Regions from separate parts of the Agaribacter flavus genome, predicted to be linked through region 1. Evidence: predicted binding sites of a transcription regulator. Region 1 holds the regulator's gene; the other holds the start of a gene.
The links. The regulator LexA, encoded in region 1, represses DNA repair genes until DNA is damaged. The targets are predictions, from matches to a motif close to TACTGTATNNNNATACAGTA.
Positions count from the first base shown of each region.

Region 2: the regulator LexA is predicted to act here: its motif matches at 5,187-5,206, upstream of recN (DNA repair protein RecN).

Region 1 covers NZ_JBHRSW010000029.1:37,505-45,256, forward strand. Annotated here, with positions in the region: gene plsB (glycerol-3-phosphate 1-O-acyltransferase PlsB) at 1-2,345, opposite strand, end outside; gene lexA (transcriptional repressor LexA) at 2,761-3,381, shown strand; gene coxB (cytochrome c oxidase subunit II) at 3,640-4,776, shown strand; gene ctaD (cytochrome c oxidase subunit I) at 4,786-6,414, shown strand; gene ACFOHL_RS13215 (cytochrome c oxidase assembly protein) at 6,449-7,069, shown strand; gene ACFOHL_RS13220 (cytochrome c oxidase subunit 3) at 7,072-7,752, shown strand, end outside.
Region 2 covers NZ_JBHRSW010000004.1:355,177-362,928, forward strand. Annotated here, with positions in the region: gene dnaK (molecular chaperone DnaK) at 1-883, opposite strand, end outside; gene grpE (nucleotide exchange factor GrpE) at 1,030-1,674, opposite strand; gene ACFOHL_RS01595 (GGDEF domain-containing protein) at 1,868-2,953, shown strand; gene nadK (NAD(+) kinase) at 3,013-3,885, shown strand; gene ACFOHL_RS01605 (TonB family protein) at 3,948-5,081, shown strand; gene recN (DNA repair protein RecN) at 5,228-6,901, shown strand; gene ACFOHL_RS01615 (outer membrane protein assembly factor BamE) at 6,958-7,305, shown strand; gene ACFOHL_RS01620 (TolB family protein) at 7,419-7,752, opposite strand, start outside.

The sequences.
Region 1 (7,752 bases):
AGACTTCCATCTTCTTGGCACTGCAGTAGTTCATTTTCACGCAAGGCATTGACAAAAGTAGACAGTACATTTTTGTCGTAAAACTCGGGCGAATGTAAACCAAATAGCGCGGATAGACGCTCAGCCACGGTCACGCTTTGTCGCTCCAACTGTGCTCGCCCGATGGTTTGTTCTATTTCTAATACTCTGAGTACCACCGCGTAGCGTTGCCAAGTTTCCTGCATGGTTCTGCTGAGTAGCCATGCAGTATGAAATCTTTTGCTGGTAGCTTCGGGTGGTGACAGTTGCCCGTTCTTATCTAATAAAAAAGCATGTTTAACAAAATAGTCGAGTAGTGCTTCGGCATAGTCAAGCGCTTCTTGTGAACTGTGGTGCATGAAGAATTCTCTCTTAAGCAAGGGAAACAGTGTTTCTACCAAACTTAGCACTTGTGATTTTTGGGTGTACTGAGCACTAAAAACTGCCGCCAAAACCAAACTCGGAATACTGAACATGTGGATGATGTTATTGCGATAAAAGGTGAGATATACCGCTGCGTTTTCTTTTGGCGACACCATCGTCCCGTACTTATCATCATATTGTTTAAATCTGTTTAGTGCCAGTGTGCGGTCAACAAGCTGCTGAGCCGTTTCTTTTGGCAATGTGGAATCATCGCTGTAGGGCACAGCAGAAAATAGCGCCAAGTAATCTTCAATCGCCTGTGTCAGTTCTTTTTTGCTCATCACATGGGTTTTGGAACTTAACAAGCTAAGCGCCAAAATAGCGGTGCCATTGATGGCAGAAGCGCGATTAATGCGCGTCATCACACTGTCGGCTAATTTATTGACAACGGGTGTGAGCCACTTTGGCTTTTTGTCGTTGGCATCCTGTTGCTGTCTCCATTCGGACTCAGCTTCATCTAAAAATTGACCAATTTGTATTGGATCACCAAAGTTAACAAAGCCATGCCCATAATTTTTTAACTTGCGAATGGCGGAAAACACTTGCGTAGTGGATTCTTTCTTTTTGTTTTTGCCACGCAGTTCTTTCATGTAGCTTTTGACTTCCATGACATGCTCATAGCCGATGTACACCGGTACAATCGAGACAGGGCGGTTTACGCCTTTGGTCAATGCTTGCAGGGTCATCGCTAGCATACCAGTTTTAGGTGGAAGTAAACGCCCAGTGCGACTGCGGCCGCCTTCGGGGAAATATTTAACCGAATAGCCTTTGTTAAACAAGAGCTCAAGATATTCACGAAATACTGCCGTATAAAGTTTATTACCACCAAAACTTCGCCTTAAAAAGAAGGCTCCGCCTCGACGAAAAATAGGGCCTGCTGGCCAAAAGTTAAGATTGATACCCGCTGCTATATGTGGTGTCACTAAACCTTCATGATAAATGACATAGGTGAGTAGCAAGTAATCCATGTGGCTGCGATGGCAGGGAACGTAAATGATCTCGTGCCCGTTTTGCGCAAGCTCTCTTACGCGTTCGGCGTGGCTCACGTCTATGCCATCATAAATCTTGTTCCAAATGCGAGTAAGTACCCGATCCCCCATACGGATCAGTCCTTCTCGATAGTCCGCGGCGATTTCGTCGATATAAGATAAGGCTGTTTTCTTGGCTTTGTCGCTACTGATACCTCGCTGCTTTACTTCATCATGTAAGGCATTTTTTACTGCCTCCGACCCCAGTATCGAGTTATAAAGAGTGGCTCGTTCTAGCAAAGTGGGACCACTCAGGGTTTGTCGCTTGCGTTGAAAGTGGGTGCGGGCGACTCTCACTAGCTTTTGCGCAATTTGTTTGTCACTTCCATGCAGATCTGCTAGCTGTCGAGTTGACACAGCGGGTGAATAACTTACAAAGTTGTCTCTGCCAAAAAACAACACAATGAAGGCCTTTCGCAACCAGTTAGGGGAGGCCTTGCTCGCGAGTAATTGGGCAAAACCTGAGTTTTCTTTTCCGGCCGACCGACCCCAAGTAATGAAAACAGGCACCACCTGAAGATCCAGATCGGGATTAACGCGATGAATGTGGAACAATTCAGTGAATATATCTTCGATAGCGGTTTTTTCTACTTTCCGCGTTAATATGCTCTGTGGTCGCTCTAAAAAGTAGCGCCTTTTTTGCAATGTGCCGGCTACTTCGATGATATCGTGTGGGCTGGGTAAGCCCAAAGCTTTGGTCGACTTATCAAGCGCGAGTTGATCGGTAAACGACTCGGTTTGCAGTAAAAAAAGAATCGGTTTTCTTGTATCGATACCTAACTCTGATTCGACATCCGCGGGCACGCTTTTAACCGATACCAGCCATCCAATTGTTTTTGAAAATATCCACCGAAATGCTGTTCTTATCGAACTCATTGTTATTTAAACCTTAAAAAATTACATTGCGCGTGTTTGGGAGAGTGCTCTTTGCTTTTGGATATATAAAGCACAAGTATCGGGCGGTGTCTCCTCAATGCTTAGGGATGCAATACTTAAAGCCAAAAAGGCATGGATGCCTTTTTGGAGGCCCCATGGAAGGGTATAAGGTGACTTTAAGTATTGCATCCCTAAGCATTGAGGAGATACCGCTTGTTACTTACGCTCAGCAAAGACCAACTGAACGCAATAGTACCATGAACACAAGTGCTTACCCAAAGTAGTATTTTTGCCACTATTTGCAGCAAATAGTATATGTTCTAATTATTTGTGCGTAAAAACAAAGATTTAAAGTTGCGTTTTTTACTACCCTGCGTATACTTTGTGTATAACTGTATAGAAAAACAGGCTGTTTATGCGTCCACTAACTCCAAGACAACAAGAAGTACTCGACCTAATAAAGAGTACAATGATAGAAACGGGCATGCCGCCTACGCGAGCTGAAATTGCTAGACAGTTAGGTTTTCGCTCGGCTAATGCTGCCGAAGAGCACTTAAAGGCGCTAGCAAAAAAAGGCGTAATCGACATACTGCCCGGTACTTCTCGGGGTATCAAGCTGAACTGCGCCCTAGACGATGAAGCCGAAGAGGGTCTTCCTCTTATTGGTAAAGTAGCGGCGGGTGAACCGATTTTGGCGCAAGAACATGTTGAATCACATTACAAAATAGATCCTGCAATGTTTCATCCTGGGGCAGATTTTTTGTTGCGTGTAAGTGGGATGAGTATGAAGGATATTGGCATTATGGATGGTGATTTACTTGCTGTGCACAAAACCCAAGAGGTGCGCAATGGTCAAGTTGTCGTCGCGCGAGTAGATGAAGACGTTACGGTTAAACGTTTTGAGCGAAAAGGTGCGCAAATTTTACTCCACGCTGAAAACGAGGAATTTGCGCCGATAAAGGTTGATTTGGCCACACAGTTTTTTACGATAGAAGGTCTTGCAGTGGGGATCATAAGAGATTCTGTTGATTTTTAAAATTTTACAATAAATTTACACAAACCGTCTAACAAGGCGGTTTTTTAATTTGCAAATGTCTAAAAAATGAGCTGTTAACAATAAAGATCGAACATCTTGTTCATTTTTTATAAAAAATGACTAGACGCCACTCTAAAACTGATTAATGATTGTACAGTAATTCACAAGTCGATAACAAAAATTACATGTTCCTTTTCTAATTGAAGTGCTGAGGAACGAAGCATCGATCAAATCAGAAGGGAGAGTAGTGTGAAGTCGCTGAAATTTTTAGTAGGTTCCTCTCTACTAATAGCATCTTGGTTCAGTGTGGCGCAAAGTGCAGCTGAACGTTCTGACCTTAACTTGCGTTCCGGTGTGACTGACATCAGTGCTCAAGTCTACAATTTACATATGTTGATGTTTTGGATTTGTGTCGTCATTGCCGTTGCAGTATTCGGTGTGATGTTTTTTGCAATGTTTAAACATCGTAAATCTACGGGGCATAAACCTGCCAATTTTCATGAAAACGTCAAAGTAGAAATAGCATGGACCATCGTTCCCTTTTTAATCCTTGTAGGTATGGCGATTCCAGCAGCCAGTACTTTACAGGACATGGAAGATACCACTAAGCCTGATATGACCGTGTTGGTCACAGGCTCGCAGTGGAAGTGGCATTACAAATACATGGAGAATGAAGTGGAATTCTTCTCTGTATTAGCTACCCAACGCGAACAAATCGAGAATAAATTTACCAAGGGCGAAAACTATCTTCTGGAAGTAGACAGGCCATTGGTTATCCCTACCGGACAAAAAGTACGTTTTCTCATTACGTCTGATGATGTCATCCACAGTTGGTGGGTACCAGATTTTGCTGTTAAGAAGGATGCTAATCCCGGATTTATCAACGAGGCTTGGACAAGAGTGAATGAGCCTGGTATCTATCGCGGACAATGCGCAGAACTGTGTGGGAAAGACCATGGCTTTATGCCGGTTGTGGTTATTGCGAAGGAACCGGCTGAATACTACAAATGGATCAATGAACAAGAACAAATTGCTATTAAGCGCAAAGAAGAAGAGCAGCGTTTACTTGCCATGAACATGAGTATGGACGAACTCATGAAGCAAGGTCAACAAACTTACAATGCAGTTTGCGCGGCTTGCCATCAGCCAAATGGTGAAGGTTTACCCGGTGTATTCCCGTCTCTAAAAGGGTCAGCGCTCATCTTAAATGACAAACAAGCACACATCGACATTATCGTGAATGGTCGTGCCGGCACCGCGATGCAATCATTTTCAAAGCAACTGACGATGTCTGAGATTGCTGCTGTTGTGACGTATACGAGAAACGCATGGAACAATAATACTGGCGACATGGTGCAAGCAAAAGACGTGAACGCCATCATGGTAGGAGAGTAGGGGATCACTATGACTTCAATAACTGACCCAATACAAGAACCAAAAACAGGCAGTGATGCACACGATGACCACGCGCATGACGATCACCACCACCATATTCCAAAGGGCTTATCGCGCTGGTTACTCACCACTAATCACAAAGACATAGGTACATTGTATCTGTGGTTTGCGTTTATTATGTTTTTGGTCGGTGGCGCGATGGCGATGGTCATTCGTGCTGAACTGTTCCAGCCAGGCTTGCAAATTGTTGACCCCAACTTCTTCAACCAAATGACAACTGTACATGGACTAATCATGGTATTTGGTGCCGTGATGCCAGCTTTTACTGGTTTAGCGAACTGGCTCGTACCCATGATGATTGGCGCGCCTGACATGGCGCTGCCGCGCATGAACAATTGGTCATTTTGGATATTACCGTTTGCCTTTTTAATCTTGTTGTCTTCGCTATTTATGGAAGGAGGCGGTCCTTCATTTGGTTGGACTTTCTACGCGCCACTCTCGACAACGTATAGCGGAGACAGTACGGCTTTATTTGTTTTTTCTGTGCACATAATGGGTATTAGCTCAATCATGGGCGCAATCAATGTCATCGTAACGATATTTAATATGCGCGCGCCTGGAATGACCTTAATGAAAATGCCGATGTTTGTTTGGACGTGGTTAATCACTGCATTCTTGTTGATTGCTGTCATGCCTGTTCTTGCTGGCGTGGTGACCATGGTTTTGACGGATAAGTATTTTGGTACAAGCTTCTTTGACGCTGCTGGTGGCGGTGATCCGGTTATGTTCCAACATATTTTTTGGTTTTTTGGGCATCCTGAAGTCTACATTATGATTTTGCCTGCTTTTGGTATCATCTCGCAAATAGTGCCGACCTTCTCTCGTAAAAAGCTATTTGGCTATGCATCAATGGTGTATGCCACAGCGTCGATAGCCTTACTCTCTTTTGTAGTCTGGGCGCATCATATGTTTACCACGGGTATGCCAGTCGAATGGGAAATGTTTTTCATGTTCGCCACTATGTTAATTTCAGTCCCCACTGGGGTAAAAGTATTTAACTGGGTGGCGACGATGTGGCGCGGTTCAATCAGTTTTGAGATCCCTATGCTATTTGCTATTGCCTTTATTGTCTTGTTCACCATTGGTGGGTTATCTGGGCTAATGCTGGCAATTACACCGGTTGACTTCCAATACCATGATACCTATTTTGTCGTCGCCCACTTCCACTATGTATTGGTTACCGGAGCGGTATTCTCAATCATGGCTGCGGTTTATTATTGGCTGCCCAAATGGACGGGACGCATGTTTGACGTGACATTGGCAAAGTGGCACTTTTGGTGTTCGCTGATTTCGGTCAATGTTTTGTTTTTCCCCATGCACTTTGTCGGATTGGCCGGCATGCCCAGACGCATACCTGACTATGCCTTGCAGTTTGCTGACTTTAACCAGTGGATCAGTATTGGTGGCTTTGCCTTTGGGTTGTCGCAGCTTATTTTCCTTGTACTAATCGTAAAAGCCTGCAAAAAGCAGGGTGAGCCAGTATCTGACCAAGTATGGGATGGTGCTGATGGTTTAGAGTGGGAGATACCTTCGCCGGCACCTTATCATACCTTCGATACACCGCCTCAGGTTAAATAATAGCACCTAGTGCTGTAAGGAAGTGGAGGGATAGATGCCAGAAGCCGAAACCAAGTCACATATCGATAAGGTGCATCTCAAGGGTGAGCAGTACCCTAGCCATGGTCGTACGGTTGCAAAACTTGTATTTGTAGTCATTGGGATGTTTGCTTTTGGCTTTGCCCTTGTGCCCTTGTACGATGTTTTTTGCGACATTGCGGGTATCAATGGTAAGACAGGCGACAGTGCGGCAGTGTATAAGCCGCAACTGGTAGATGAATCACGCCTTATTACGGTCGATTTTATCACGCGGACTAACGGTGGCATGCCTTGGGAGTTTTCAGTACAAACAAAGAGTATTGAGGTGCACCCTGGAAAATTGGCCAAGGTCGATTTTTATGTGAAAAACCCCGCTACCCGAGATATCGTCGCACAAGCCATTCCATCCATTTCTCCGGGAAAGGCCGCACTGTATATGAACAAAACAGAGTGCTTTTGCTTCAATCATCAACCCCTAAAGGCTGGTGAAGAAGCGATTATGCCGATGACATTTTTTATCGATCCGCAATTACCTAAAGACATCACTTATTTTACTTTGCAATACACACTTTACGATATTACTGAGCGCCTTGATACGCCAGAGATTGTAGCAATGAACAGTAGCCTAGGGAGATAGCAATGGCTGAGCAAGAATACCAAAAATATTACGTGCCCGAACAAAGCATTTGGCCAATTGTCGGTGCCGTCGCGCTATTTCTAATTGCCGTTGGAGCGGGTAACTATGTAGTGGAAGTATCTAAGGGAAAAGAGGGATTAGGTGGCTACATACTTGTCTTGGGATTAATTACCTTATTAGTGATGGTGACAGGATGGTTTAAAAATCAAATTGATGAATCCATGAGTGGTTTGTACAGCGCTCAGTTAGGCCGTTCCTATCGACAAGGGATGGCGTGGTTTATATTTTCTGAAGTGATGTTTTTTGCTGCATTTTTTGGTGCCTTGTTTTACACCAGAATTATCGCGGTGCCTTGGCTAGGTGGCGCTTCAAACAACGCCATGACTAACGAAGTCCTCTGGCCTACTTTCGAGGCGATGTGGCCACTGTTGACGACGCCGGCGGGAACGGAAACCACTGCTATGGGTTGGAAAGGCTTGCCTGCCATAAATACCATAATTTTAGTCGTATCTTCTGTTACTTTGCATTTTGCGCATGTCGGCCTAGAGCAAAATAAGCGCAAGCAATTATCTGTAATGTTGGCCGTGACCATTTTGTTGGGCTCTGTGTTTTTGGTCTTACAAGTATGGGAATACATTCATGCATACAGAGATTTAGGTTTAACTCTGCAGTCGGGCGTTTAT
Region 2 (7,752 bases), on a different contig from region 1:
GCTTAGGTCCTGAGGCATCTGCAGTAATATAAGGCAAATTAACTTCAGTCTGTTGCGCAGAAGACAGCTCAATTTTCGCTTTTTCACCGGCTTCTTTTAAACGCTGCATCGCTAGTGGATCTTTGCGTAAGTCAACGCCTTGTTCTTTCTGAAACTCTTCTACAAGGTAGTTGATCATGCGGTTGTCAAAATCTTCACCACCTAAGTGCGTATCACCGTTAGTTGCCAGTACTTCGAAGGTGTGCTCACCGTCTGCCTCGTCGATTTCAATAATAGAGATATCAAATGTACCCCCACCTAAATCGTAAACAGCAACAACACTGTCACCTTTTTTCTTATCCATGCCATAAGCAAGCGCCGCTGCTGTTGGCTCATTGATAATACGTTTAACTTCAAGTCCTGCAATACGTCCAGCATCTTTAGTTGCTTGACGCTGAGAGTCATTAAAGTAAGCCGGTACAGTGATAACCGCAGCGGTGACTTCTTCGCCAAGGTAGTCTTCCGCCGTCTTTTTCATTTTTTTCAGTACCTCAGCAGAAATCTGAGGTGGCGCCATTTTTTCGTTGTTTGCTTCAACCCACGCGTCGCCATTATCAGCTTTGACGATGTTGAAAGGCATAATGTCGATGTCACGTTGCACTTCTTTATCTTCAAAGCGACGACCAATTAAACGCTTGATAGCAAACAAGGTATTTTTAGGGTTAGTGACTGCTTGGCGCTTAGCTGGCTGACCTACTAGTGTTTCGCCATCGTTAGCATATGCAATAATTGAAGGAGTTGTGCGATCGCCTTCTGCATTTTCAATCACTTTTGCTTTGTCGCCATCGAGTACGGCAACACATGAATTTGTTGTACCTAAATCGATACCGATAATCTTACCCATGCTTTAATCTCCAGAATTTTTTCGTGTAACTATTTCTTACTAATTCGTAAGTGGGGCTAATAAACCCATTTTCAATGTGTGAATTTCACTTTTATGACAAAAATATGTCTTATAAAGGTCTCGTGATGCTCGCGCTTTTAAAAAGCTTAAGCAGTGGTATCAACCCCTTCGCTCGGTGCTCTAGACACCATTACCATAGCTGGACGAAGAAGACGGCCATTTAATAAGTAGCCCTTTTGCATCACAGCTAACACGGTGTTTGCTGGCACGTCAGCGGACTCTTGCATTGACATTGCCTGATGATGTTCAGGATTGAACGTGTCACCTTGCGGATCAAGCACGCTTAAGCCAAACTTTTCTAAAGTCGCAATAAAACTTTTTTGTGTTAGCTCAACGCCTTCTAACAAGGGTTTTAGCGCTTCATTATCTACATCGACGGATTGCGTAGCACGCTCCAAATTGTCCACAACTGGAAGTAGCTCACCTGCAAATTTTTCAAGTGCAAATTTTCGCGCTTTGTCAACATCTGCTTCTGCGCGTTTGCGGATATTGTCGACTTCTGCTTTTGCGCGGATCACGCTGTCTTTCTGTGCGGCAATAGTTTGGTTTGCTGCAGCTAATTCTTCTTCAAGACTTTTTATTTGCGCTTGTTCAACAGTTAAACCCTCAAGGCCTTCCTCTGTAGACGGTTCTGACTCTGCTGATTCGTTTACTTCGACTTGTTGGTCTTGGTTTTGTTCTTCTGCTGAAACTTCTTCGACTTTATTTTCAGTGTTTTGCTCTGTACTCATTCAACCCTTCTCCGAACGTCAAATACGCGCTATGGCGTCGGTTTTATGCTTCTTTGCTCGGTATAATGGGGATGCTTCTTTTAGCTTCAAGCATCACAATAAAATTATTCCAATATTTTTTACCCAAAGTGCAACACAGCCTACAAAAATTCGTCTATTATTATGACGATTCCCTAGCAATGTAAGGTAACTGATGGAACCCGAAACTCTGCATTATCGAGGTAGTATTGACGAGAGTTTTTTTGCCTTAGAAAGACAAAGCTTACAATTAAGCGCTGAAAAGCTGTTGCGAACGCTATGCAATACAGGCGCATTTGCTCATCTTGGTTTCCTTTTTTTATTTCTGTTAATCGATGCATACTGGTTGGCTGCGGTAAATGTGGTCAGTGTGATTATATGGTTGATCGCAGCCATACAAAATATGCGTCAAAACCAAAAATGGTGTGTGCGCCTGATTGTGTTTGAAATGGTCGCACATGCGCTCATTGTTACTTACACTATGGGGACGTATTTAGGTTTTCACTTTTACCTCTGGCCACTTACAGCATTGATCCTTGTCAGCCCTGTGAAGTCGATAAAAAAAACCATCACTATTTGTTTGTTTATCGCGATTGCCTACTTGCTGACATATATAGTGTCTCAAGAGCGTCCCTACCCTTACGCTCTACCAGAACTAATTCCTTACATTTATTCACTTAACGTTATACTTGCTATCATCCCTTTTATTATTGTCATGCTGTATTTAAAGCGTATTAGTTCAAGCAGTGCAAAGCGCTTTTTTGTTGAGGCAAATACTGACCCCATGACAGGTTGTTTTAACCGGCGTTACGTCGAACAACTGTTTAAAAGTGACGACAGTCAACGCAGACGCAATTTTGAACAATACACTGTAATCATGTGTGATATTGATAAATTGAGTGGATTGAATACGCGATTTGGTCACCAAGTAGCGGATCAAGTCATCAATGCAGTTGCCAATGCCATTCGCGATAACATCAGAGATACAGATTTAATCGCAAGATGGAGTGGCGAGGAGTTTTTAACACTGTTAACCAATGCCTCTCACGAAACAACTCATAATATAGTACAAAAAATACAGCAATCCTTAGAGCAGGACTTTGCTGTGCAAGATATGTCCAACATTCCTATCGACTTATCGTTCGGCATCGCTTCTTCATCGGGTTCAAGTAATTTTCAACATGTCGTAAACATGGCAGACGTGGATTTGTATCAAGCAAAGGCAAAAAAATTGACAGAACGCGAATTTGAAGAAAGATGACTTGCAAGTCTTTTTAGCTGCTGTACCCTTATCAGACTCAGTATAATTTGGACTTGCGGATGACATATCGCACAGTTGGATTAATTGGAAAATCCAGTCACGAAGCCACTTTCAATAGTATCACGCTACTCATCGAAGAGTTGCATGAACGCAATTGTAAGGTATTGCTCGAAAACAAAATTCAAATAAACCTCGACCATGAGGTCGAATCGGTATCTATGCTCGAAATAGGTCGGCGAGCTGATTTAGCAATCGTAGTGGGTGGCGACGGAAATATGCTGGGTGCTGCTCGCGTACTGGCCGAATTCGATATAGATGTAGTAGGTGTAAATAGAGGCAATTTGGGCTTTTTAACGGATATCTCGCCTGATGATATACCGGCACAACTTGCACATATTTTTAATGGTAATATTGCCCGTGAAAAGCGTTTTTTGATTGAGGCCTTAGTATATTCTGGCGAAACACTGGTCGATTCTCACAACGCGGTCAATGAGATTGTCTTGCACCACAGTAAAGTCGCTCATATGATGGAGTTTGAACTTTACATTGAAGATAAATTTGTATTTTCTCAGCGTTCAGACGGATTGATTATTGCCACGCCAACCGGCTCAACCGCTTATTCTTTGTCAGGGGGCGGACCAATCCTGACGCCACATTTAGATGTATTGACTTTAGTCCCCATGTTTCCTCACACCTTGAGTAGCCGCCCTATTGTCGTCGATGCGAACAATGAGATGACACTTAAGATATCAAATAACAATTCCGACAATGTACAGATAAGCTGCGATAGCCACGTGGTGATTTCGGTCAACCCCGGTGATCACGTGATCATTCGCAAAAACTTTAAACACCTGACGCTTATACACCCACCAGATTACAGTTACTTTAACGTACTGAGAAAAAAACTAAACTGGGGAAGCAAGTTGTATTGATATTTTTCAAACTACATGATTAATTGTAGCTAGATGGCATGCTAAAAAGGATATTAGTGTCAATGAAAACTACCGATACCCACCGTATTTTGCTTATGTTGAGTGCTTTACTTTGCTTAAGTAAAGCAGCATTTGCTGATCCCCCATCTACAGAAAAGAAATTACCTTGCGACAAACTAAGCGAAGAGGTCGTTTCAGACACTGATGAGAATACCGTTAAAAGCATCAGTGCGTTTAAACCAGCGCAAATCGTTAAACGAAAAAACCCAAGATACCCCAAATCAGCTGCAATAACAGGGACAGAAGGTTGGGTGAAAATTAATTTTGTTATTGATACTGATGGCAATGTGCAAGATCCAGTAATCAGCGACTCTAGTGGTAACAAAGCAATTACACGTGCAGCAATGAGTGCTGTAAAGAGGTGGAAATACTCTCCCGCAATTAAGGATAATCGAGCAGTACAACAATGCTATAACGAAGTACAATTAGATTTCACACTTCAGAATCAAATTGGTGCCTCAGGAAAATTTATCACCAAATATAAAGAGGCTGAAAAAGCAATGACTGCTGGCGATATGGAACGAGCAGAAAAGCTCATAGAAGCGATGAAAGAAAATGGCGGTGGTAATAGATATGAAAATGCATGGTTGTGGGCATTAGATGCTTCCGTAGCTTCGACCATAAATGATTTACGTAGAGAGCTGAGAAGCATTGACCGCACACTTGCAAGCAGCAACACTCATCAGGGTAAGTATCAGACATTCGACGATGAACAAATAAAATCTTTATATCAACGCAAGTTTGTCTTACACCTGCAATTTAATGAGTTTTCTAGCGCCCTCTACACAGTCGACAAAGTTAAAAAGCTGGCGAACGGTGAAGATATTCTTGCGCCTTTAAATAGCTATATTGAAAAAATAAATTCGCTCATACAAAGTGAACAAAACATTATTGTTAAGCGAAGCCTGTCTGATGAAGGTAAAAACTTTCATTATTTGGTCAGAAACAAATTTGGCTTTACAAAAATTGAAGGGCAATTGGATTCTGTGGAAGTACGCTGCGACTCTCATCACGAAAAATTCACGGTAGCGCTTGATCATACTTGGAATATTCCTGAGTCATGGGGGAGCTGCCGAGTGTTAGTTGAAGGAAAAGCAGGCACTGCATTCAGCCTTGTCGAGTTGGGCAACACTTAGACTATCAAACCTTTCTTAATTCAAAGCTTACGGCGTGAGTTTGCTGTGAAGGATAAGGCCGGCTAGAATCAAAATCAGGTATAGAACTGTTTACTTGAATAAAAATACTGTATATATTATCAGTATTCTATATTTGGGTTGCGTTCATGTTAGTTCATCTTGATATCAAAAATTTAACGGTTGTCAAACAAGTAGCGATAAGTGTCCAGCGTGGACTCACCGCTATCACCGGAGAGACCGGCGCAGGTAAATCTATCGCCTTAGATGCTTTAGGTCTGTGTTTAGGTAGCCGCGCGGATTCGGGTATTGTCAGGCAAGGGGCAGAAAAAAGTGAAATCGTCGCGCATTTTGATATTGCTAGCTTAGCACATGCTCAACAATGGCTATGTGAACACGAATTATCGCAAGATGACAGCAATGACGAATGCTTTATTCGCAGGGTTGTTAGCAGTGAGGGTCGCTCAAAAGCATTTATTAATGGTATCCCAGTCAATTTAAACCAACTAAAAAGTTTTGGAAAAATGCTGGTTAATATACATGGCCAACACGATCACCATGCCCTTTTTAAACACGATACTCAAATGCAGATGCTTGACGCCTATGCGCGACAAAGTGCTTTGTTAGAAAAATTAAAATCGGCTTACAAGCAATACAAAGACTTAGCGACTACCCTAGAAGATCTTAAAAATCAGCAACAACAACGCAGCGATAGAGTAAACCTACTAGAATATCAAGTAAATGAACTCGAAGAATTTGCAGTAACAGAAGATGAATTCCCTCATTTAGAAGCCGAATTCAAACGCCTAAACAGCCTACAAAGCTTGATTGAATCCAGTGACAAAGCCTGTTACTTGCTAAAAGATGGCGAACCCGCAAGTGCGCTCGATTTGTTAAGTCATGCCGCTAAGGAAATTCAAGCGCAAATCGACACTGATCAGCAACTCGAAGAAGCGTATGAAATGATGCAAAATGCCATTATTCAAGCACAAGAGGCATACAGTGAATTGGATCGTTACCGAAATAATGATCAAGCCGATCCAGAGAGAGTGCTGCACATTGAAAATCGCTACAGTCAATATTTAGAACTAGCCAGAAAACACGGTACCGCTCCAGAAAATCTATATCTTAGCTTTGTGGCCTTGTCAGAAGAATTACACACGCTAAAAAAACAGGAAGCGGATTTAGATACCATCCAAGAGGACACGAAACAAGCACTCACCCACTACTGGGAAATTGCGCGCAAAGTCAGTTTGGCGAGAGTATCGGCCGCAAAACGGATGTCCAAAGAGATAGAAGAAAGTATAAGACAGCTAAACATGCGGTATGCGGTAGTAGATATAGATGTTACTTTTTCGGAAGACAAAGCAGTAAGTGCCGTCGGCAACGATACCATTGATTTCAAAGTTTCAGTTAACCCTGGTCAGACGCCTGACAGTCTGGAAAAGGTTGTATCTGGTGGAGAGCTATCGCGCATTGGTTTGGTCTTGCAAGTGATTTACTCTCGAAATCACCAAATACCCACGCTCATTTTTGATGAAGTGGACACAGGCATTAGTGGACAAACTGCTTCAGTAGTTGGAAAGCTATTAAGGCAATTAGGAGAGCAAAGCCAAGTGGTCAGTGTCACGCATTTACCGCAAGTGGCTGCTCAAGCACATAACCAACTATTTGTGAATAAAATCACCGATGGCCAAACAACAGAGACAACGGTGCTTAAGCTCACGAAGGCGGATCGTGTAAACGAAATCGCGCGCTTGCTTGCCGGAGACGCATTGACAGACAGCGCAATTAAAAATGCTAGGGAACTCTTAAAAAGTTGAATGGTCGAAGACTCAAAGGTAATATCCGATCTCAATTGTAATTAAGTGGACAAAGAATGAAATTAGTTGCTGTATTAGTTGTTGCTGCGTTTATGGCAGGATGCTCAAACTGGATTTACAGAATAGACATTCCTCAAGGAAACTTTCTCGAACAAAAAGATGTCAATCAACTGCGCGTATCCATGACTCAAGAGCAAGTACGTTTTGTACTGGGTAACCCAGTAGTGCAAGATAGTTTTGATAACTCGACTTGGTACTACGTTTACGATATGAAGCGCGGTATGAAAAAGCGCGGAGAAGATTTCAGAAAGGAACTAGTGTTAAAATTTGACGATGGTCGTTTAAGCTCCATGTCTGGTGATTTTGAAACCCCCGAAGAATTCGAAATCCCGCTAGAAGGTTAGTTGCCTCTACAAAAAATAACTGCCCCAAAAGCTTAGTGAAAAAAACAGACTGAACCATAAGGTTTCGTCTACTAATGAGGCCTTGAAACCACGATTGACAAAAACAAAGAAAATCACAAGCCCTCTTTATGCTGAGGGGCTGCTTCACATACTAGAGCGATCTTTTCGTTATAAGGGGAGACAGCAATTCGGCTAACACTACGTTGACATGCTTCCCCCTCAATCAGTACCTTAGAATACACGGTACTTTCTATTCTTTTTCCTTGTACCAAAAAAGGCATTGCCACTAATGCGCCCTTGTCAGTCGTCAACAATTCCGCACTAGGCGTCCATGTAAAATATTTTGCTCCCTTAGGAAGCTTCGTTAGCACTTGACGCTCATTAGACAAGGCCGAATACCAACGCAAAATTAATGTGTCATCATTGCCTGAACGACTTGTCGTGTAT